Regions from separate parts of the Jeotgalibacillus marinus genome, predicted to be linked through region 1. Evidence: riboswitches for the same ligand, from Rfam matches in the RefSeq annotation. Region 1 holds a riboswitch; each other region holds the start of a gene.

The links. A riboswitch is a leader RNA that binds a small molecule or an ion and turns the genes downstream of it on or off. The one in region 1 is predicted to bind S-adenosylmethionine.
Region 2: linked by a shared signal. The riboswitch ahead of metE (5-methyltetrahydropteroyltriglutamate--homocysteine S-methyltransferase) and the one ahead of AB1471_RS10455 (bifunctional homocysteine S-methyltransferase/methylenetetrahydrofolate reductase) in region 1 are both predicted to bind S-adenosylmethionine.
Region 3: linked by a shared signal. The riboswitch ahead of AB1471_RS12615 (methionine biosynthesis PLP-dependent protein) and the one ahead of AB1471_RS10455 (bifunctional homocysteine S-methyltransferase/methylenetetrahydrofolate reductase) in region 1 are both predicted to bind S-adenosylmethionine.

The regions. Positions count from the first base shown of each region.
Region 1 is NZ_JBFMIA010000008.1:82,880-90,406, forward strand. It holds gene AB1471_RS10440 (DEAD/DEAH box helicase) at 96-1,223, shown strand; gene AB1471_RS10445 (hypothetical protein) at 1,259-1,816, opposite strand; gene AB1471_RS10450 (potassium channel family protein) at 2,991-3,647, shown strand; SAM riboswitch class I at 4,076-4,209, shown strand; gene AB1471_RS10455 (bifunctional homocysteine S-methyltransferase/methylenetetrahydrofolate reductase) at 4,428-6,290, shown strand; gene metH (methionine synthase) at 6,268-7,527, shown strand, end outside.
Region 2 is NZ_JBFMIA010000002.1:22,442-29,968, forward strand. It holds gene AB1471_RS03120 (mandelate racemase/muconate lactonizing enzyme family protein) at 1-267, shown strand, start outside; gene AB1471_RS03125 (amidohydrolase) at 391-1,491, shown strand; gene AB1471_RS03130 (Spo0E family sporulation regulatory protein-aspartic acid phosphatase) at 1,862-2,059, shown strand; gene AB1471_RS03135 (acyl-CoA thioesterase) at 2,931-3,428, opposite strand; gene metE (5-methyltetrahydropteroyltriglutamate--homocysteine S-methyltransferase) at 3,457-5,760, opposite strand; cobalamin riboswitch at 5,917-6,122, opposite strand; SAM riboswitch class I at 6,198-6,311, opposite strand; gene AB1471_RS03145 (ROK family protein) at 6,431-7,336, opposite strand.
Region 3 is NZ_JBFMIA010000013.1:4,153-11,679, forward strand. It holds gene AB1471_RS12605 (hypothetical protein) at 69-590, opposite strand; gene metC (cystathionine beta-lyase) at 899-2,074, opposite strand; gene AB1471_RS12615 (methionine biosynthesis PLP-dependent protein) at 2,071-3,189, opposite strand; SAM riboswitch class I at 3,333-3,437, opposite strand; gene AB1471_RS12620 (helix-turn-helix transcriptional regulator) at 3,676-4,611, opposite strand; gene AB1471_RS12625 (SDR family oxidoreductase) at 4,728-5,606, shown strand; gene AB1471_RS12630 (bile acid:sodium symporter family protein) at 5,979-6,902, opposite strand; gene AB1471_RS12635 (Gfo/Idh/MocA family protein) at 7,080-7,527, shown strand, end outside.

The DNA of each region.
Region 1 (7,527 bases):
GAGATAAGCGACTTTATTGTGCTAAAGTGATTTCCACATTCGACAAAACGGTGGTATAATGGAGAGATGAATTGATAGATCGGAGTGTGGATTTAATGTTCGTTCGTACGAAGGGAAGTTGGGAAGAGGCTGGTTTTGGTAACCGGACTGCTGTGCAGGATCAGGTGATTCCGCAGATGCTTGAAGGGCGTGATGTGATTGTTGAGTCGCCTACTGGAACGGGGAAGACGCTTGCATATGCCATTCCGGTGATTGAAAAGATGGATGTTAAAAAAAAGCTTCCACAGGCACTTGTTTTAGCGCCATCCAAAGAGTTGTCGATGCAAATTCTTGATGTTATTCAATCATGGGGCACGCCGAGTGGAGTGCGTGCAACTTCGATTATTGGCGGAGCTAACCCTAAAAGGCAGCTGGAGAAATTAAAGAAACAACCTCATGTTGTTGTGGGAACACCGGGGCGAATTTTGGAACTGATTAAACAAAAAAAGCTTAAAACGCATGAAATGAAGACAATTATTTTAGACGAGGCAGATCAACTTTTGTTGCCTGAACACAAGGGTTCTATCAGTGATATTATTAAAAGTACCTTGGCTGATCAGCGTCAGCTTGCCATGTTCTCAGCAACCCTTCCAAAAGAAACTGAAGTGCAAGGGCGAGAGATGATGAAAAACCCTGAACTTGTACGCATAGATCGTACTGAGTTTGTTGCTGAGGGTAATGTAAAGCATCAATACATGGTTTGTGAAGCAAGAGAGAAAATTGACTTGATTCGAAAAGTTGTTAGAATGTCGTCAATGAAAAGCGAAAAATCATTAGCATTTATGCGCGAAGTACGTGACGTTCTGATAGCAACAGAGAAGCTTAATTTTAAAAATATGGAGATCGCACCACTTCATAGTGATCTTAACAAAGAAGAAAGAGCAGCTTCAATGAGGAAGTTTCGTAAAGGGGAACTACCATTGATGCTTTCAACAGACGTTGCAACACGTGGCTTAGATATTAAGGATGTTACGTATGTTATTCATATGGACGTTGCGGAGGATTTGGATCAATATATCCACCGTTCGGGTCGTACGGGGCGTGCCGGAAAGAGTGGGACAGTTCTTTCTTTGGTTACACCTTATGAAGAAAAACAAGTAAAGCGATTTGCGAAACAGCTTGGGATTGAGCTTGAACCTGTGACGATTTATCGCGGTGAATGGCAACTAGATAAGAAGGAATAAAAAAGCATGATGTTCGCAGAGAAGGGGGGAATCCTTTATTCTGCGAGCATTATGCATTTTTTCTGTCGATAATTTCGAAGCAATCCTTCATATACGATGTGTTTGTTAGGAATAGCCAAAAAATCGTGCGGTGCGGTTAATCCAGGCTTTCGTGCGTTGGTCGGGTCTTCTACATTTTTTAAAACAGTCGCCACGAATTGAGAACAGAAAAAAGCGTTGCTTCGATTTATTTCTCGATTTATTAAAAATCCAACCAAGCCAATTAAGTTGTATTTATATAGATTCTTATTTGATATAAAATGATCGACTGCTTGACGAATGGATCGCCACTCTTTTTTCGTCACGCTTAGCTTCATCAGTAAACAAGAGGTATTACTTTTTAGTTTATAAATGCCGTTTTGAATATTTTCTTGAACGAAACCTGAAAATAGCGGACACACCATACTTTTTCGTCCAAAAGAATATAGTTCATTTAGTTCTGAATCAAAAGCAATCGAAACATGATTGTATTCAGCCTGCGTGAAATATTTAATGCAGCGTGTGAAAAGGGTTTTAGTATTGGTTAAAAGCAAATAAATGGACCGTGTTTTCATCGCTTACCTCCTGATCCTTTTAAAGGTCTACTTCTAATCCTATACGCACGAATCAAGGCGAAGTTTCATTTTTTGGATTTTTTGTCATATATAGAATGATGATTTCTGAAAAAAATGGATGTTGATTGGGTTTGTTATTGAAGGACCTTTATGCAACAAGGCGAAGGTAGAGTAGTATCAAACTGGTTGCTGTGGTGACAGTTCTTGTTCTTAGTTATACTTATTTCTATGCATTCACAAATATAATTATCTGTTTTTTATTTACTACACTAAAAATTATTGGAGCAGTTATTCCATTAGGTTCAATCTTATTAGTATCTAAAAATGCAATTGAGTTTTCCTTACCTGATAGAAACGCAGAAAAGACTTTACATTATTTTTTTCCATTCCCCTTTACTCTTAGGCTTAAGGGGAGTATTATAGCTTTCATAGTGAGATTCAAAGTCGCTAAATTTCGTTTTTTCGAAAGCGAGATCCACTTTACATCATTCTCCTTTTTAAGATATTTCAGAATTTTCTTAAAGTTTCGTGTGGATATGAATGAAGAAAAGGGGAAACTAATATTTGAAAAGTGGTTTCAGATTTTTGTACTGATTGGATTTGTATTAATTTTTTAAAATCAATTTAAAATATATTTCTCTCTTATAACTTCAATGATTTTACTTGTCGTAATTCTTACAGCGTCAGAAACCATAACTTTCGTACATTTTTTAAAATTTTTTTGTGTGTTTAAAAATATTCTTTTCATGGGGTTTATCTTTTTAGTTTACTGGTGAATACAATGGCTAATAAAAAGAAGAGAAAATCATCTACGAGTCCGGAAGAAGAGTCATATTAAAATGTTATATAGGAATTATATTTCGTTATAGTTTGTTCATGACATCAACTCAGGAAAATTCGAGAAGAATTTTTCTAGTCGGTAAGTAGTTTTTTTGTTATTTAGGAAATAATATTTTAAATAAATGCTGATAACTAAATATGTGAAAATTCATCATTGTGCTCTAGCGGTCAGTTTCTCGAGTCGGTCACACAATCAAGTAAACAAAATTCGTCTACTTGTGTTGTGCGTCTTATGCTTGCCTGAATAAGCCGTTTGCGCTTTTGTTTTCTACTCATACATTAGTTAAGAATAGTAGTGCTTTAGAACGCGTGTTATAGAAAAGGATGGATCAACGTGAAAAAACAAGTTGCTGTATTAGGATTAGGAAGCTTTGGTGGTCATTTAGTTGAAGAATTTCATCATATTGGAGCGGAAGTGTTTGCGATGGACCGTGACCCAGAGCTAGTGGATCGGTTCAGCGACATTGCTACTCATGTTATCCGTGGAGACGCACAAGATGAGCAACTCCTGATACAAGAGGGGATACGAAATTTTGATTTAGTCGTTGTGTCTTTTGGAGAAAACATTGAGGCAAGTATTTTAACAACGCTTATTCTTACAGACCTAGACGTAAAAGAAATTTGGGTGAAAGCATCAAGCCTTTATCATCAAAAGGTGCTCGAGAAAATTGGTGCAACGCGAGTAATCCGACCAGAAAAAGATATGGCTAAAAGAATTGCACACCGTATAACCTCTGAACATTTAATTGATTATGTTGAGCTTACAGATGAACATTCGATGGTTGAAATAAAAGCTACACCAAAAATAATTGGCAAGACGCTTGCAACCTTAAATGTAAGAAAGCGATTTGGTTGTAATATTGTTGGCATATACCGATCGCACGACATGATCGTTTCGCCGACTGGTGAAGACAAGATTTTAAAAGATGATATGTTGATTGTTATCGGCGAAAATCGTAAACTGCATCGATTTGAAAAGCAAGGGGTGTAATGATGTGTGAAAAAAGTTGGAGCATTCAGGTCACCCCAATCTTAATCGTGGTTTTATTGTGGGGACTTGCTATTAAATCACACGACCTGTCCATAGTAAAAAATACTATTCCCAAAAGGTACTTGCAGGGTGAAAGAAAAAACGTTCTCGCGTGTTGAGAACGTTTTTTTTTGAAAAGGTAGTTCAATTATCATGAACAGCTGATAAAGTGGATGCAAGCTTCGATAAACAGGTCATGAGCTTAGATAAACAGCTAACAAACTTCGAAAACACACCTCAAGTGATTACTAGTGGATGTATTCGATGATAATGAAGTGGAATAGTGGCTGTCAGGAATTACAGAGTAGGCGTAGAATTTTTTTATTTTTGAGTATTGACGCTATTGTGTATTTTTAGTAGAGTAATCTTAATTGAATAAATAGTTTGTATTCTTATCGAGAGAGGTGGAGGGACAAGGCCCTGCGAAACCTCAGCAACCTTCAATCTTTTTTTAAAAGTATTTGAAAAGGTGCTAACTCCATCTTGCCTGTAAACATTTGTTTGCGTGCAAGGAAGATAAGGAGAGTTGTCAGCTTATACGTACAGGTCTTCTTAATGATAAATAAGAAGGCCTTTTTGCATACAGATTTAAAAAAGACTTGTCGGTTTAAATGTAAGTAATCCTTTTTCATATGAAGGGAAGAACCCGCTAAAGTTCCAGAAATAGTTTTAAGCAAATAGCTACAAAACGAGCTGGCTCCACATTGGAGTGCAATACAAAAATAAGAGAGGGGAATAGACATGAACTTTTTGGATGCGCTTCAGGAAAAAATCTTAATTGCAGATGGAGCGATGGGAACGCTGCTCTATTCATACGGCACGGATCAATGTTTTGAAGAGTTAAACATTTCTCAAGCAGAACATATCCAACGCATTCACACAGCTTATATCAATGCAGGAGCAGATGTAATTCAAACGAATACATATGGTGGCAACTATCACAAGCTGGAACGATACGGTCTACAGGATCAGGTGAAAGAAATCAATAGTGCCGCTGTTAGAAATGCGAAAGCCGCTGCTACTGAAGGTACGCATATTCTTGGTACGATTGGCGGTATACGCGGTATTCGCCCACAATTCATTGAATTAGATGAAATTAAACGTACGTTTCGAGAACAGCTCTATTGTTTGCTTTTAGAGGGCGTGGATGGGTTGTTATTTGAAACCTATTATGATTTAGCAGAGCTGTCTACACTTGTACAAATTGCTCGCAAGGAAACGGATCTTCCAATCGTTGCACAAGTGTCTCTTCAAGAAGTTGGAGTGCTTCAAGACGGTACACCGATTACGGAGGCTTTGAAAAGATTAGAAAATGTTGGTGCCGATGTTGTTGGAATCAATTGTCGCCAAGGTCCATTTCATATGCTTAGAACGTTAGAAAGGGTGCCACTGCCCAAACACGCTTTTTTATCTTCGTATCCTAATGCAAGTCTTCCGTCCTATTCTGATGGAGCGCTTCAATATAACAACAATGCAGATTATTTTGGAGAGTGCGCAAAGTCTTTTCAAGCACAAGGCATTCGTTTGCTTGGAGGTTGTTGTGGCACGACGCCCGATCATATTCGCGCATTTTCTCAAGCGTTAGAAGGAGCTGTTCCGATAGAAGAAAAGCAGATCATCGTTCCTAAACCAAAAATTGAAGTACGATCGCAGTCACGTGTGATTCCTGAGCCTTTGCAATCCATTGTTTTATCTCGACCATCTGTTGTAGTTGAGTTAGATCCCCCAAAAAAACTGAACACAGATGCTTTTATGAGAGGGGCAAAAGCACTGAAGGACGCGGGGGCTGATGCGATTACACTAGCGGACAATTCTCTCGCTAGTCCACGTGTATCAAATGAGTCTCTTGGTCACCTGATCAAGCAAGAAGTTGGCGCAAGGCCACTTGTTCATATTACGTGTAGAGACCGTAATTTAATTGGTCTCCAGTCTCATTTAATGGGGCTCCATACGCTTGGGTTGCACGATATTTTAGCGGTAACAGGTGATCCGACAAAGGTTGGGGATTTCCCTGGAGCAACATCTGTGTACGATGTGTCTTCATTTGAATTGATTGAAATGATCCAACAGTTAAATCGAGGCATTTCAATGTCTGGTAAAGATTTAGGAGAATCAACTTCCTTTTCAATCGGCGCTGCATTTAATCCTCACGTACGAAGTGTCGAACGTGCTGTGGTGCGTATGGAGAAAAAGATTGCAGCTGGAGCAGATTATTTTATGAGTCAGCCTGTCTTTTCACAAGAAAAGCTATTGGATGTGTATGACCATACAAAACACATTGAAAAACCAATGTACATTGGACTTATGCCACTCACGAGTAGTCGAAATGCAGAGTTTTTACATCATGAAGTTCCAGGGATTAAGCTATCAGATGAGGTTCGTGAACGTATGTTAAAAGTATCTGATGATAAAGAAAAATCAGCTCAAGAAGGCATCTTGATCACAAAAGCATTGATTGATGCAGCGCTCGAGTTGTTTAACGGCATTTACTTAATTACACCATTTATGCGCTATGAGACCACGGTTGAATTAACAAGATACGCAAATGAACAAGCTGCCAAAAGAGCTGGAGGGATTTCGAATGTGTCCAACGTTATTCATTAAACAACTAGAGAAAAAAATCCTCATTATGGATGGAGCAATGGGCACGATGCTTCAAGAAGCTCAGCTGAGTACTGATGATTTTGGTGGAGAAGAACTAGAAGGCTGTAATGAAAATTTGAACCGAACGGCACCTAATTTAATTGAACAAATCCACGATGTTTATTTTGCGGCAGGAGCAGACATTGTTTGTACAAATACTTTCGGAAGCATGAGTGTGGTGCTTGAAGAGTACGATATTGGGCAAGACGCGTATGAATTAAGCAAACTTGGTGCTGAAATTGCCAAACGCTCCGCAGTTAAATGGTCAACAGCTGTTCAACCAAGATTTGTCGCTGGGTCTATGGGTCCAACGACGAAAACACTTAGCGTTACAGGGGGAACAACCTTTGAGGCGCTAACATCTTCTTACGCTGAACAAGCGAGAGGGTTGATTGACGGTGGAGCAGACTTGTTACTTGTTGAGACAAGTCAGGACCTTTTAAACGTTAAATGTGCTTTTTTAGGTATTCAAGAAGCATATGAACGAACAGGTAAAGAGCTTCACATCATGATTTCAGGAACGATTGAACCAATGGGTACGACACTTGCTGGACAAACAATCGAAGCATTTTATATAAGTGTTGAGCACATGAACCCAGTTTCCGTCGGACTGAACTGTGCAACGGGTCCTGAATTTATGCAAGATCATATACGATCACTTTCCGATTTAAGCAACTCGTACGTTAGCTGTTATCCGAATGCGGGATTGCCTGATGAAGAGGGACAATATCATGAAACAGCCGACTCATTATCCAAGAAGCTTGTAGGCTTTGCAGAAAAAGGCTGGCTAAATATTGTTGGCGGGTGTTGTGGTACGACGCCAGCTCATATCAAATCATTAGCCGAATCAATGAAGAAATTTAAACCTAGACAGATCGTGAAAAAGCAAGTACACACCGTGTCAGGAATTGAACCCCTTGTGTATGACGATCCATCCATGCGTCCCCTTATGATTGGCGAGCGCACAAATGTGATTGGCTCGCGTAAATTTAAACGATTAATCGCTGAAGGAAAGATAGAAGAAGCGTCTGAAATTGCTCGTGCACAAGTAAAAGGGGGCGCACATGTCATCGATATTTGTTTAGCCGATCCTGACCGTGAAGAACTAGATGATATGGAACAATTTATTCAGGAAGTCGTGAAAAAAGTGAAAGTTCCACTCGTGATTGATTCAACGGATGAAGCGGTTATTGAAAAA
Region 2 (7,527 bases), on a different contig from region 1:
ACCGCTGAAGCAGCAGGCTTAACGTGCCAAATAGGATCTATGGTTGAGTCATCCATAGGATCTGCGGCTGGCTACCATGTAGCCCTATCAAAAAGAAATATCACAGGTACAGAACTTACGGGTCCACTCCTCTTTTCTAAAGATATCGGGGACCTTCTTTATGATATTCCGACCGTGTCATTGAGTGGGGAACCAGGTTTAGGTATCACAGTGAATCACGCAATTCTTGAAGACTTAAGCGTGAAACAGGACAAAGTGACGTTCTAACTATTGATATTTGTATAATAGTAGATTCTTAGGTTGGTTTATTATCGCTGACACCTGCGTTAATCATGCCTGTTTTTATGGGCTTATTGTAAAAAAGAACGAACATAACAGGAGGACGATGAGATGAAACTCCTTGAGATTTTTGATACATTGCACTCGATCCCTGAGGTAAGTTGGGAAGAGAAAAACACGACGAAATTTATAGAGAAATTCCTTAAAGAAAATAACATTAATGTTGAGCGATTTCCCCATCATACCGGCCTAATTGCTGAAGTAGGATCAGGTAAACCAGTGATAGGTATAAGAGCAGATATCGATGCTCTTTGGCAAGAGGTAGATGGCAAAATGCGAGCCAATCACTCGTGTGGTCACGATGCGCATATGACCATTGCGATTGGTGTATTGCTCGCGCTCAAACAAGAAGAAGCTTCGTTAAAAGGAACGATACGTTGCCTTTTTCAACCCGCTGAAGAACAAGGGAATGGTTCATTGTCTGTGGTTCAAACTGGCTTTGTCGATGATATGGATTTTTTATTTGGCGTCCACCTACGTCCAAAAGAAGAACTAGCATTAGGTAAGTCCGCCCCCTCTTTACGACATGGTGCGGCAATCTTTTATGAAGGAGAAATTGTTGGTTCGGATACACATGGGGCACGACCTTATCTAGGGGTGAACGCCATCGATATAGGCATGACACTTCAGCAACACCTTAATCAGTTGCGTCTTTCCCCAATGATTCCACATTCAATTAAAATGACAAAATTTCATGCTGGAAGTAAAAGCCCCAATATCATTCCTGGCTCTGCTTCTTTCAGTGTGGATGTTCGATCACAAACCAATCAAGGTTTATCGACTTTACAAGAACGTACGCAAGCCATTATGAATTCATTGGAGAATTTGTATGCGGTTAAAATTCAAGGAACGTGGATCGATTATACGCCCGGAGCAGAAGTTTCTGATGAAGCGAAACACATCCTTGAATCGGCAATCAGGGAAACAAGAGGAGACGCCAATCTAGTTGAACCAATCACTACACCAGGAAGTGATGATTTTCACTTTTACACGATCAAACGACCGAACCTAAAAGCAACAATGCTAGCCTTAGGGGCAAATCTCACCCCTGGCCTACATCATCCAAAGATGACTTTTGACCGATCTTGTCTTGTACATGGAGTTGAGATTTTAACGTGTGCGGTTAAAAAAGCGTTTATTCATAGCAAGTAACAAACATAGGATCAGATCTTCGATACGTGATTGCGACGAAGAACTGACCCTTTGCATTAGCATTGGTTCATGGTGATCAAAAAAGTAGTTGGTTCGGGGATATGTGCGAATTATTTGGTTTGATGTGAGAATCTGCGCACCCGGTGATCGAATCACCTGCTTTTCAAATCACTGTAGCGAATTCTTCTTTTTATATGCAATTTTGTCGTGTCTATTTATTTCCTACATGGACACGTTTTACTCCTCTCCCACTTGCACCTTTTTTCTTTTTTTGTCTTTTTTTTAGAACCTTTGTCGATGCTATTTCGAAATATGAAATATCTTCTATAATAGTCTTTGTGAGAAAAAAATACAATTAAGGGAGAGTACAATGAATAGAGTTAGCATTGAACAACTACTATTAAAAAAGATTAATAGAATTAGAAAAGAAATGATTAACACCGCTTTTGAAACTGGAATAAATAGTACAGAAACGCTACATTGTAGTGAAAAGTTAGATAAGTTGATTAACCTACATGTCAAATACTTTTCTAATAAAGCTCATACCGAGCATATTATTGCATCATAAAATAAGGAGCATGACCCCCAGCTTATACATATAGTAGATTCCAAACACAGTACTCAACACTCCATTAAATTGTATAAGCGATTATTAATCTGCACATTACTCTTACTCATCACAATTAGGATTCCGATTATTGTACTAAAAAAGAGCATACTTATAGCCTTTCCTTCTCAAAAAAACAAGCATGTAAAGAGCTCTTCACATTTACTGTACTTTTTGTAGAGGTAAAAAAAGCATCACTAAGTCGTCAATGTATATTTGGTCATTCAACAAGTAGCTAGAGAGCAAATGAGAATCGGAAGGAAAATAACAACTGAGTATTTTCGTTATTGCTGTGCAACGGACAGAGTTATTCTGCATGTAGAGATCTGGAAATTAAAATTAATTCGAATTATAAAAAGACGATTGGTGATTTACCTATTGTATCTACACTTAAACAAGCAGGGTGCGGGTGAAAAATCGGTGTCTGGAGAGGTGTTGCATTTGATTTTACAATTAAACACAATCTATTAAATTCTATAGTTAAGCTTATAATACTTCCTTTCTGACATGTTTCTTCTACTGTATGTCTATGTATTCTTGGAATATCTCTTTACTGCATTACCAGTTTGCAAAATGTTGTCTTTTTTTCTACACCTACAAAAAAGAACTTGTTAATATATTTGCACATCAAAGAGGATCACACCGATCTTGTCGGAGTGATCCTCTTAAACTGGATTGGTTCTTCCTTCCCCTGTTTATTCCGTCTATATATGGAGATAACAGCTGAACCACGTCTTTTGCTCCATTTTTCCAACCAAATTGCGGTCGATTGACGAAGGCTGGTACCATGTCACTCATCTCTTACAGGTGTTATCCTTACGAGCGGTACTACTTACTTATGTTTGACTAACGGAGCATCCTGATTGACTGTCCTTTTTCGTTGCTCTCTTCGTTGCTGGGAAGTTTGAAAAAGCCACTTTTGCTCTTCCGTTTCTGGTACCACCAAAGGAACTTCTGTAGGTGTTCCTTTATCATCAACAGCAACCATTGTTAAAAATGAGGTGGTGGTTACTTTTTTCACTTTTTCTAATAAATTTTCAGAGTAGACTTTCACATATACTTCCATCGATGTTTTTCCCGTAGATGAAACAAAAGCCTCTAAAATCAAGATATCTCCTACTTTAGCTGCGCCGACAAAATTAACCGAATCGATAGACGCTGTTACAACAACTTTGTTGCAATGCCTCATGGCAGAAATAGCAGCTATTTCATCAATATATGATAATACCTGTCCGCCAAAAATCGTCTCTATATGATTCGTATCTGGCGGTATGACCAGCCTTGTTTGTAACGTGTGTGATTGATTGACTGAAGCGCTTTGCCTGTTCAATATGGAACCCCCTTTCTATCCGTTTCTACTACTTAACTAGTGCCTCGCTTGGTGTTTCCTTTCGAATTTGTCGGGCTGCTTCGACCATGTTTTTAAGGGCGTTGGTTGTTTCTTCGATTCCTCTTGTTTTCAATCCGCAGTCTGGATTAATCCAGAAAATTTTTGGTTGAAGTACGTGTAATGCTCGTTGGATGTTGGTTTTAATTTCTTCCACTCCCGGTACTCGCGGACTATGAATGTCGTATACGCCTAACCCGATTCCTTTTTCATATGCCTTTTCTTCGAAAGCAGAAATCAACTCTCCATGGCTTCGGGCAGCTTCAATCGAGATGACGTCAGCATCCAATTGATCGATGGTATCCATGATTTTCTCGAAATCAGAATAGCACATATGTGTATGGATTTGAGTGTTATCCTGTACAGAGGATGTGGCGAGCTTAAAGGCGTGAACTGCCTCCTTCAAATATTCCTTTTGCTTTTCGACTTTCAGTGGAAGGCCTTCTCGTAAAGCTGGCTCATCAACCTGTATCATATGAATACGATTTTCCTCAAGGAATTTAATTTCTTTTTTCAATGCCAGAGCAATTTGTTTGGTGACTTCAAATCGGCTTATATCATCTCGGACAAATGACCAATTCAAAATTGTAATAGGGCCTGTCAACATCCCTTTCACCGGTTTTTTTGTGAGAGATTGAGCGTATGAGATTTCCTTTACCGTCATTGATCCTTTTAATGAAATATCTCCATAAATAATAGGTGGCTTCACACATCGAGAACCGTATGATTGTACCCAACCGTACTTGGTAAAGGCAAACCCGTCCAGCTTTTCTCCGAAATATTCGACCATATCATTGCGTTCAAATTCACCATGTACGAGTACATCGAGGCCGATTCCCTCCTGATGCTCGATCCAGTAGGAGATGTTTTCTTCAATAAATTTTTCATACTGCCCGTTAGACCATTCTCCTCTTCGCCATTTAAGCCGTGCTTGCCGGATTAATTTGGTTTGGGGGAGGCTGCCAATCGTTGTTGTTGGTAGCAGCGGAAGCTTAAAGACATCTTGTTGTATTTGCTGGCGGATGGAGTAGTGTGTCTTTCGTTTCGGCTCCACTTCGTCCCATCTTTTGAGCTCTTCTTGGACTTTCTTTTGATTTCTACCTGGTGACTGCCAAAGGATTTCTATTCCTCGGGCACTCTCTTTGATTTTTGCTTCGATCGCTTTTTTTCCGTTATTCAAACCTTCTGCTAGAACAATCGCCTCTTCAAGCTTTTCATCCGCAAAGGCGAGGGCGTTTTTTACTGCGGCATCAATCTCCTTCTCCGTTGTAACGGTTACAGGGACATGCAGTAAGCTACAGGATGGTTGTACGATTAGTCGGTCTTTTTCAACAACGGATAAAATCCTCTCAAGCTGTGTGAGTTTACCATCCAGGTCTGACCTCCAAATGTTACGACCATTGATGATCCCCGCAGCCAAGAATTTGTCTTCAGGAAAGCCATACTTTTTTAGAGATTCCAGATTGGCACCTTGATCATGAACAAAGTCAAGTCCGATCCCGGCAACAGGAAGAGAAATGATCTCCGTGTAATGTTCGACCGCTTCAAAGTACGTTTGAAGGAGAATTTTTATACTCGGAACTCCCTTTTGTATACTCTTATACGTTTCTTTAAATAAGTTGATTTCTTCCTCTGAGATAGATGTTGTTAAGATTGGCTCATCAATTTGTATCCATTCAGCTCCAGCGTTCTCCAACTCTTTAAAAACGTTTATGTACAGCGGAATAAGTTTTTGAAGTAGTTTATGAAAATCCTTTTTATCGTATCCTTTGGATAGTTTTAAAAAAGTAATTGGGCCGAGAATAACTGGCTTCCCTACGATTCCAACTTTATCTTTTGCTTCAAGAAAGGAATGAAGCAGACGATTTTCTGTAAGCGTTGGCTCGCTAGATTCAAGCTCTGGGACAATGTAATGATAATTTGTGTTAAACCATTTCGTCATTTCAGAAGCGACCGATTCTTTGTTACCTCGTGCGATGTCAAAGTACGTTTCGATTGGCACTTCTCCACCTTTATGCTGGAAACGCTTTGGTACGAATCCAAACATGACTGCCGTGTCAAGAACATGGTCGTAAAAACTAAAATCTCCCACTGGAATGAGGTCAATTCCCATCTCTTTTTGTTTCTGAAGATCGTGTAAGCGGAGATGCTCCATTTCTGTCGACAATGACGATTTAGTGATTTTTCCTGCCCAAAATTGCTCAAGGGCTTTTTTCCATTCTCTTTTTACTCCGATTCTTGGATAACCGATCGTTGAACTTAGTACTTTCGTCATTTTTATTCCTCCATTCATTTTTTCATTACATACAAAACGAACCCAATAAAAAAATCTCTCCATTTTCAGAGAGATTGTTATGGGCGCATGGTCAAATAAAGGTTGTGAAGACAGTCTTGTCCCAACGCGTTCATAACACCTCCCTATCCTCGTAGTCTAGTGTCTTTCCAACAGGCAGGTTTCCTGGCTTATGTTCTTCACTTCCTGCGCCTTCCCATCTCTTTTCACGAAAGAGACAGTGACCTTTGTGCAGGTTGCTCCCATATACAGTGGCGGGACCGCGTCGGATTCTCACCGAACTTCCCTTTTAAGTTGAATTAGCTTTGGATAGCTAAGACAACACCTGAAGTCATTCACGATATTTAATTGGTAATGAGTGCGATAGAAAACAAAAAAACCACTCTATTTTGTAGATAGAGAGGCTCATTTACGCACCCCTCTTATTTCTCAAAGCATTTTTTGCTTTGCTGGAATTGGCACCTTTTCAACACTTAGTGCTGGAAGGTTGCCGGGCTTCATAGGGCCAGTCCCTCTGCCTCTCTAAATAAGAGTTTCAAAATATTGAATTAACAGAATAATATCATTGACAAAATAGACTGTCAACATTTTTTGTTTTGGTAATAACGTGTATGTTCTTAAAGGTTAAAACCGTCTCCAAGCTAAAAGAATTCTAGCCCACGTAGACCTCACTCTTTGCATAAAACGCCGCACCTAGAACGCCCGCTTCATTACCGTGTGTAGCGTGAGAGAAATGAAATGAATGTTTTAAACTATCGTAGACGCGCTCGTTCGTTTTTTCAACCAAGATAGGTAATAGGTATTCGTGTTCAGTCATCACGCCTCCACCCATAACGAAAATCGCTGGATTGATCGTGTGCGCAACATTCGCCAATGCGATCGCGATGTAAGTAAGGGTTTCGTCAACTAGCTGAACAGCTTCTTTTTCACCTGCGATGGCCCGCTGAATCGCTTCTTGTGCTCCGTTTTCCCATCCGAATTGCCTTCGACTCTCACGTGATAAGGCTGTGCCACTAGCATAGGCCTCCAAAGCACCTGGATTCATATTCGCGTGAATCCTACCGTCTGGCACGATGATCATGTTTCCAATCTCACCAGCACATCCTTTATCTCCTTGAATGAGAGCGCCTTGGTGAACATAACCACTTCCAACTCCTGTACTAACTGTTGTAAACCAGACACTTTCGTACCCTTTTCCCGCCCCATTCATTGCCTCTGAAAGAGCCGATGCATTTGCATCGTTCACAAGGAACACTGGAAGATTAACATGCTCTTGTAGCGCCTTTGTAATATGAAAATGTCCCCAATTAGGAAGATTAGGCGGATCTAACAACAGACCTTGCTGGTGATCCAACGGTCCAGGAGCACATAATCCAATTCGCTGGAACGGGTACTTCTCCATTGCTCGTTCTAACATCGCGAATATGATCGAAAGAGTATGAGCCGGCCCATGTCCAACCTCTGAATCTCTTTCTTCCCAGTGTAGTACTGTCGCATCATCATCTATTACACCTACACGTACTCTAGTTCCTCCAAGATCTATACCTGCTATATACATGCTAGTTCACCCTTTCGTTCTTGAAATACCAATGTTAGTTTATATAAACTCATCGTTTTGGTATCGGAAAACTTTATTCTATTTAAATGTTCTAACAATTAAATGATATCGTAACTTGGTGGTGGTGTCTAACATAGAAAAAGGGCCCCCACCCATAGACTCAGCATGATTATGTATTGCAAGAATCAACA
Region 3 (7,527 bases), on a different contig from region 1:
TCATTTACAGCATAAAAAAACACCACCCGCGAATCGTTTCGCAAGTGGTGTCAAATTTCTCTAAATCGTTACTCTTCAAAGTCAAAGTCAATTGGTTCATCAGTTTCTGATATTACAAATCCAGATAAATCAACAATTTTTATTGTAGGTTCTTCGTTTTTATAATAGTCAGAGCGGTTATAGAATTGTCTAACAATCTCACCCATTAAAACTGTTATAGAATTTTCCAAAGACTCTCCGTCTGAGTTATTTACCGTCATGACAATCTCTTTATCATTAGTCATCTCAACTGTATTAAAAACTACTTCCCCGTCTTCACCATCTGGTTCAGTAAAATAATCTAGTAGTTGATCAAATTGTTTTTTTGATAGATGGAGATTTTCCCAGTCTTCTTCAGTTAGATTATCCATATCTAGCTCATCTAAATCTAAATCCTCCTCTGATTCATTATCGTCTTCATTATTAGAGGATTGGTTTGTTTCCGAAGTTCCCTGATCATTTTGGTCATCAGCTTCTTTCGATTCATCTGCACCACATGCGCTAAGTACTAGTAATAATGCTAGTACTAATAAAGAGGTAATTTTTTTCATAAAATATCCTTCTCCCTTAAAAAATAATATATTTTAAAACTCTCTAATTGTTCTTTAATAGTATAAATTATATTGTATGGTAATACTAGCATATTTTGTTATCAGCTTGATGTTGAACATATCTGCCAACTGGTGACGTAGTAAAATTTTTTATCCGCGTTTATTAAGTGGTTATCCGCGCTTACTACATGTTTATCCGTGTTTGCAATTAGTTTATCCGCGTATGATGTCATTTGACCTATCATTTGCACCATAAAAAAACACCACCTGCGAATCTTTTCGCAAGTGGCAGTGAACTATGAGCGTCTTCAACGATGTATAACTGGCCTACTTTGTTGCACAGCTACGAGTGCTTGTTTAATATCTGCTAGTAGATCATCCACGTGTTCTAACCCAACGGATAAACGTAAAAGCCCGTCAGTAATGCCTCTTTTTTCTCGTTCAACCACTGGCATTGCCGCATGAGACATGGTAGCAGGATAAGATAAAATAGATTCAACTGCACCGAGGCTGACGGCAAATACAGGTATTTTCATGCGATTCACAAAAATTCTTGCACAATTCTTTGATGCCAAGCGGAATGATACGACTGCGCCCGCTCCTGTTGCTTGACGCTTATGGATCGGGTATCCTGCATGGAACGAAAAACCTGGATAATACACTTCTTCAATTGCTGGATGATGATGGAGGTACTGAGCTATTTCCCTTGCTGATTCAGATGACTGCTTTAATCGGACACTCAACGTTTTCATTCCTCTAAGAAGTAACCAACAATCTTGCACACCTAAAATCGTTCCGCATGAATTTTGAATGAATGCCATCCGTTTACCAAGAGCTTCATCTTTTGCTACCGCGAGACCTGCCACCACATCACTATGACCGGACAAAAACTTAGTTGCACTATGCAATACAAGGTCTGCCCCTAAATCAAGCGGTTTTTGAAGTAAGGGAGTCATGAACGTATTATCCACAAACGTTAAGCACCCATTTGCTTTTGCAATCTTTGCAACTCCTTCAATATCTGTAATATTCAAGCAAGGATTTGACGGTGTTTCTATATAGATTACTTTGGTGTTCGGACGAACATTTCGCGCTGTTTCATCCATATCGGTCATATCAATAAAAGTGTGATCAATACCGAATTGAGTCAACACCTCTGTGATCACACGAAATGCACCGCCATACACGTCTTTTGAGACGAGCACGTGATCACCAGCTGATAACAGCATAAACGCTGATGAAATGGCCGCCATTCCCGATGCAAAAGCAAACCCTCGTGATCCACCTTCAAGCTCAGCAATTGCTTCTTCAAGTGCCTGCCTTGTTGGATTTCCTGAACGACTGTAGTCAAATTGTCCAAATTCATCGATAGATTCTTGATGATAAGTGGATGAATAATATAGCGGAACGTTTACAGCTCCTGTTTGTTTATCCCGAAATTGTGGCTGATGTAGCAATTTCGTTTCAAACTCATGGTTTGTCATATCACTGTTTCCTTTTTTTGCACGATGGCAAGTGCTCGTGCCAAATCTTGTGTAAGATCATCGATATGCTCAATGCCAACCGAAAATCTCAATAAGCGATCACAAACTCCTCGTTTATGCCTTTCATCTACCGGAATGTCCGCATGTGTTTGAGTCGCTGGGTACGTAACAAAGCTCTCGATCCCACCTAAACTTTCAGCAAATGTAATCAGCTGTAATGACCGTAAAAATGGGTCAATCCACTCTTCCTTTTCTAAGCGAAATGACACCATGCCACCAATTCCTGGATACAACACATCTGTAATGCCAGCCTGTTCCGCTAAAAACGCTGTGACCTGTTTTGCATTTTCTTGATGACGATCCATTCTAAGTGATAACGTCTTGAGACCCCTCACTAAAAGCCAACAATCAATCGGCCCTAAAACAGCCCCTGCCCCTTTATGAAAGGTCAATAGGCGTTCACATGTCTCCGTCCCTTTCGCTACAACCAAACCAGCTAACACATCATTGTGGCCCCCAATATATTTCGTTGCACTATGAATGACGATGTCTGCACCCAACGTTAATGGCTTTTGTAGGTAAGGGGTTAAAAATGTATTATCTACAATCGTCAATAAGTGGTGATCCCTTGCAAGACCCGCGACCGCTTTGATATCTGACATGTGCATCAATGGGTTTGTCGGTGTTTCAACAAAAATGGCTCGTGTATTCTCACATATCGATTCAGTTAGTTGGTCGATATCATTCGTATCAACATACCTTGTTTGAATGCCATATGCTTCTTCATAATGCTCGAGTAAACGATACGTTCCACCATAAATATCATCTGATGCGAGGAGCACATCTCCATGTTTAAATAGAGACAACACAAGTTGAATCGCTGCCATCCCAGAACTAGTCGCAAACCCTTCATCCCCTTGCTCAAGCTTCGCGATCCCCTCCTCTAAAACAGCACGAGTCGGATTTTTCGTCCGTGTATAATCATAACCAGTCGATTCACCAATTCCATCATGGCGATAAGCCGTCGAAAAATAAACAGGCGGATTAACTGTCCCAGTCGTTTGTTCACTACGATTCCCTAATTGTGCAAATTGCGTTTCTAGATGGTAACTCATCAGCACTTCCTCCTCGATCATCAAAAAATCGTTGTAAGATCGCTTTCGTTCAATAAAGTATTTAGCAAACAAAAACGTATTTTCAAAAAAAACGAAAAAGGACCTTCTCATAAGAAGAAGGTCCGAATAGGCATTCGTGGTTCTCCTTATCACTCAGTTTTTATAACCTGCTGGAATTAGCACCGTGCCAAATGCGGCTGGTTGCTGAGGTGTCAAAGGGCCAGTCCCTCAACCTCTCTAGATAAGTTGTATGCTATTTTGTTATATTCAGAATTATTTGTTGTTTTATACTTTACAACAACTTGGGAAAATAATCAAGAGAACATGTGAAAATGATGGATTTTTTCGAATAAAAAAACCACCTCCCGCTACACAATGTGGGAGATGGTATGAGAAGAGGCGTCGCTTTTACTCGATAACTTTTGAGATCACATCATCTGAATCCGTTCGAAACGATCAATGAATAAAGAGGTAACTATACTTTTTTTATTCAGGATACATTTTCAATATCTCTTTTGCTTGTAGACGCATTCTGTCTATTAAATACTTGGGCTCCTTTATCTGTACGTCTGTTCCTAGCCTATAAAATAGTGGAGTGATAAAAGAAATCTCGTTTTCTTCTATGGGTGAATCAATATAGCCAGTTCCATCTTCCTTCGTTTCTACACAGCCTTCTAGCCAAGGAACACTTTTACATTGACGTACCCCTTCTCTTGTTAGTAGAGCATACAAACGAATAGGATTTGTTACTTCAGTCGAATCAAACCATTCTTCTAAATTCATAAATTCCTCTTCATTTGTTTCTTTTAATTGTATAGAAAGAACACGATCTGCACGAAATAGTAATATTTTTTGTTTATTGTAATCATAAGCTGGAAGGTACCATAATCCATCATGTGCATATATACCAATTGGGCGTATATATTTTGTTGTAATTCCAGATTTAGAGTCATACTGAATAGATAAATTTTTATTTAACATAGACGCTTCTAACAAATCATTTAGATAAGGGGTATCTATACTTCTTTTTGGGTTCCAAAAAGATATATAAGAACGCATTTTATCTACTTTTATTTTCGCATCGTTTGAAAGCGAATTATATAATTTATGTGCGACAGCGCTAATTTCTGTATCAAAAGGAAGCGAACGATAGTAGCTTAAAGACTGAAAAGCAAAAAAGATCGAAACAGCCTCTTCTTCTGTAAATAAAATAGGAGGAAGCATCCTATTTTCTAAAACGGTATATCCACCATGTCTCCCCTGTTCAGCATAAATCGGTAGACCCATATCACTTAAATCTAACAAATATCGATGAATGGTTCGTACTGATATTTCAAATTCATCAGCTAATTCTTGAGCTGTAAATTTTCTTTTCGTCTTAACAAACATGAGTATGTCTAATAAACGTTTTGCTTTTGACATATTTCTCACCTTTCTTGTTTTAACCGTCAATCGTTGTCATGTTTTAGGGGTAGTATAATACATACTTTATTACTTTATCAATAAAGTACATTCTAGAGAGAAGAAGGAGACTTAATATGTCCAGAGAAATTGCTTTAAAAGGGAAAATAGCTGTAGTTGCGGGCGGAACTCGTGGAGCTGGTCGGGGTATTTCAGTTAAATTAGGTGAAGCTGGTGCAACAGTATATGTTACTGGAAGAACGACTAATAGTAATCAGTCACCAATGGGGCGTAAAGAAACGATTGAAGAGACAGCAGAATTAGTAACTAAAGCTGGTGGAACTGGAATACCTGTAAAAGTAGATCATACGGTTGAATCAGATGTAATAAGTTTATTTGATAAAATAAAAAAGGAACATGGTCGACTTGATATTTTAGTAAATGATATTTGGGGTGGGGACCCTCTTACTGAATGGGGGAAACCAATAGGAACTCACGATTTAAATAACGGGCTGCAAATTCAAAAACAAGCTGTCCAATCACATATAGTTACTGCTCATTATAGTATTCCTTTATTTAGAGAAAATAAGAAAGGTCTCATTATTGAAATTACTGATGGTGTAGATTATAAACCTCGTGGGAACTTCTATTATAGTCTTGCGAAAATATCGAATATACACATGGCTCAAGCAATGGCACAGGACTTAAAAGATTTTAATATAACTGCAATTGCAGTTACCCCAGGGTTTTTAAGATCAGAAGCAATGCTCGAATATTTTGGAGTAACAGAAGAAAATTGGAAAGAGGGAGCTAAAGATGATCCGCATTTTATTGCTTCTGAAACCCCATCTTATATTGGTGAAGCAATAAAATGTCTTGCTTCAGATCCTAAAATAGCTTCAAAAACAGGTGGAGTATATAGTACGTGGGAACTTTCTGAAGTATATGGATTTAAAGATATTGACGGCACACAACCACACTGGGGTAAATACTATAAGAATAATGTAGAAACATGAATGAACTACCTAAAAAAGAAGAAGATTTTCCGAGCGCTGAACAATTAGATATGTACTTTCTGTTTTATGATGTAAGCCTGGAGAATTGAAGGACGAGGACGAAATAACACAAGAAGCAGTGACAAAGGCAAGTAGAAGATAGATAGTTATTTGTTTATCTTTCCTCCTTGCCGTGGAGCATAGCTTTTTTATGGTTCTGGTGTAAGATTATCATTCTATGTGTATTTAATACTAATATTAATACCCTTTATGTACAACGACGTAACAAAACAACCCTCTAGCACCCACCCTGGTTCAATGATCGGTCGTCTTCTAGTCGTATATGATTAAAAACCCCGTGCCAAAATGAGCGAACGAAAATCAATCATTATGCTAATTTTTTCTACTCCAAAACGTTACAACAAGTGTTCCTGAGACATTGTGCCATATACTGAAAATGGCGCTTGGTACTGCCGCTACTGGATTAAAGTGGGCAGCAGCAAGCGTTGCTCCAAGCCCTGAGTTTTGCATGCCAACTTCAACAGCAATCGCTTTTTGACTCGCCAAATCAAGCTTTAACGCTTTTGCAAGGGTAAATCCGATCAACAAGCCAAGTCCATTATGTATCACCACGATTGAGAAAATGAGCAAGCCCGATGTGACGATTTGCTCCTTGCTCCCCCCAACAATTGAGCCTATGATCGCTACAATAGCAATAACAGAAACTAATGGCATGACAGGGATTGCCTTTTCAACTTTTTCTTTTAATAACGAACGTACACCAATACCCAAAACAACAGGGATCAGCACTACTTGGACAACAGACATGAACATGCCAAAAAACGACACATCCAGCCACTGACTAGCAAAAACAAAGATAAGTGCAGGTGTTAAAATTGGTGCAAGTAACGTAGAGACAGACGTAATAGCAACTGACAATGCTGTATTTCCTTTCGCTAAATACGTAATCACATTCGATGCGGTTCCTCCAGGGCAACAACCTACTAAAATAACTCCAACAGCAAGTTCAGGTGGAAGTTGAAATAGAGTCGCTAACCCAAATGCAAGTAGCGGCATGATCGTGTATTGCGCTGCTACTCCGATGAACACACTTTTCGGTTGTCTTGCGACGGCTTTAAAATCTTGAACCGTTAGCGTCATGCCCATTCCAAACATAATAATGCCAAGCAAAATGGTTATGTATGGTCCAATCCATGTAAATCCAGAAGGAAAGAAGAAAGCAATAACCCCTATGAGTAACACCCAAAACGCAAATGTATTTCCTGCAAAACGACTTGCTTTTACCAACCCACTAATAATGGCCACTCCTCACATAAACGAATTTAACCATTATAAACTAAATTAGTTGTTTATTCGATCTATTACGAAAAAATATTCCTCTTTCTTAATCATTCGCACGCTCCATACTTGTCAGAATAACTCAATAAGCGTTATACTTCACCTATAATTAAACGAAGAGAGGATGGGAAACAAATGATGAGAATAGGTGTAATTGGCACTAATTGGATCACCGATAGATTCATCAACGCTTCACAAGATGTTGAATCTGCTAAAATAACAGCCGTCTGTTCCAGATCACAAGAAAAAGGCGATGAATTTGCGAAGAAGCATGGTATTCCAAACGTTTATACTTCCATTCAAGCTCTCTGTCAGAGTGGTGAAATTGATGGCGTTTATATTGCAACACCAAACGCAGTCCATCATGAACAAACAATTGAATGTTTAGAAGCTGGAATACCTGTTCTTTGCGAAAAGCCACTAACAGCTACCTATGAACTCGCGGAAAAAATGATCCAAACGTCTAGACAAAATGGTGTGCTTTTAATGGAAGCAATGAAATCCACTGTCATGCCAAATTTTAAGAGAGTGAAAGAATTATTGCCGACACTCGGAACAATTCGTCAATACAGCGCACACTTTA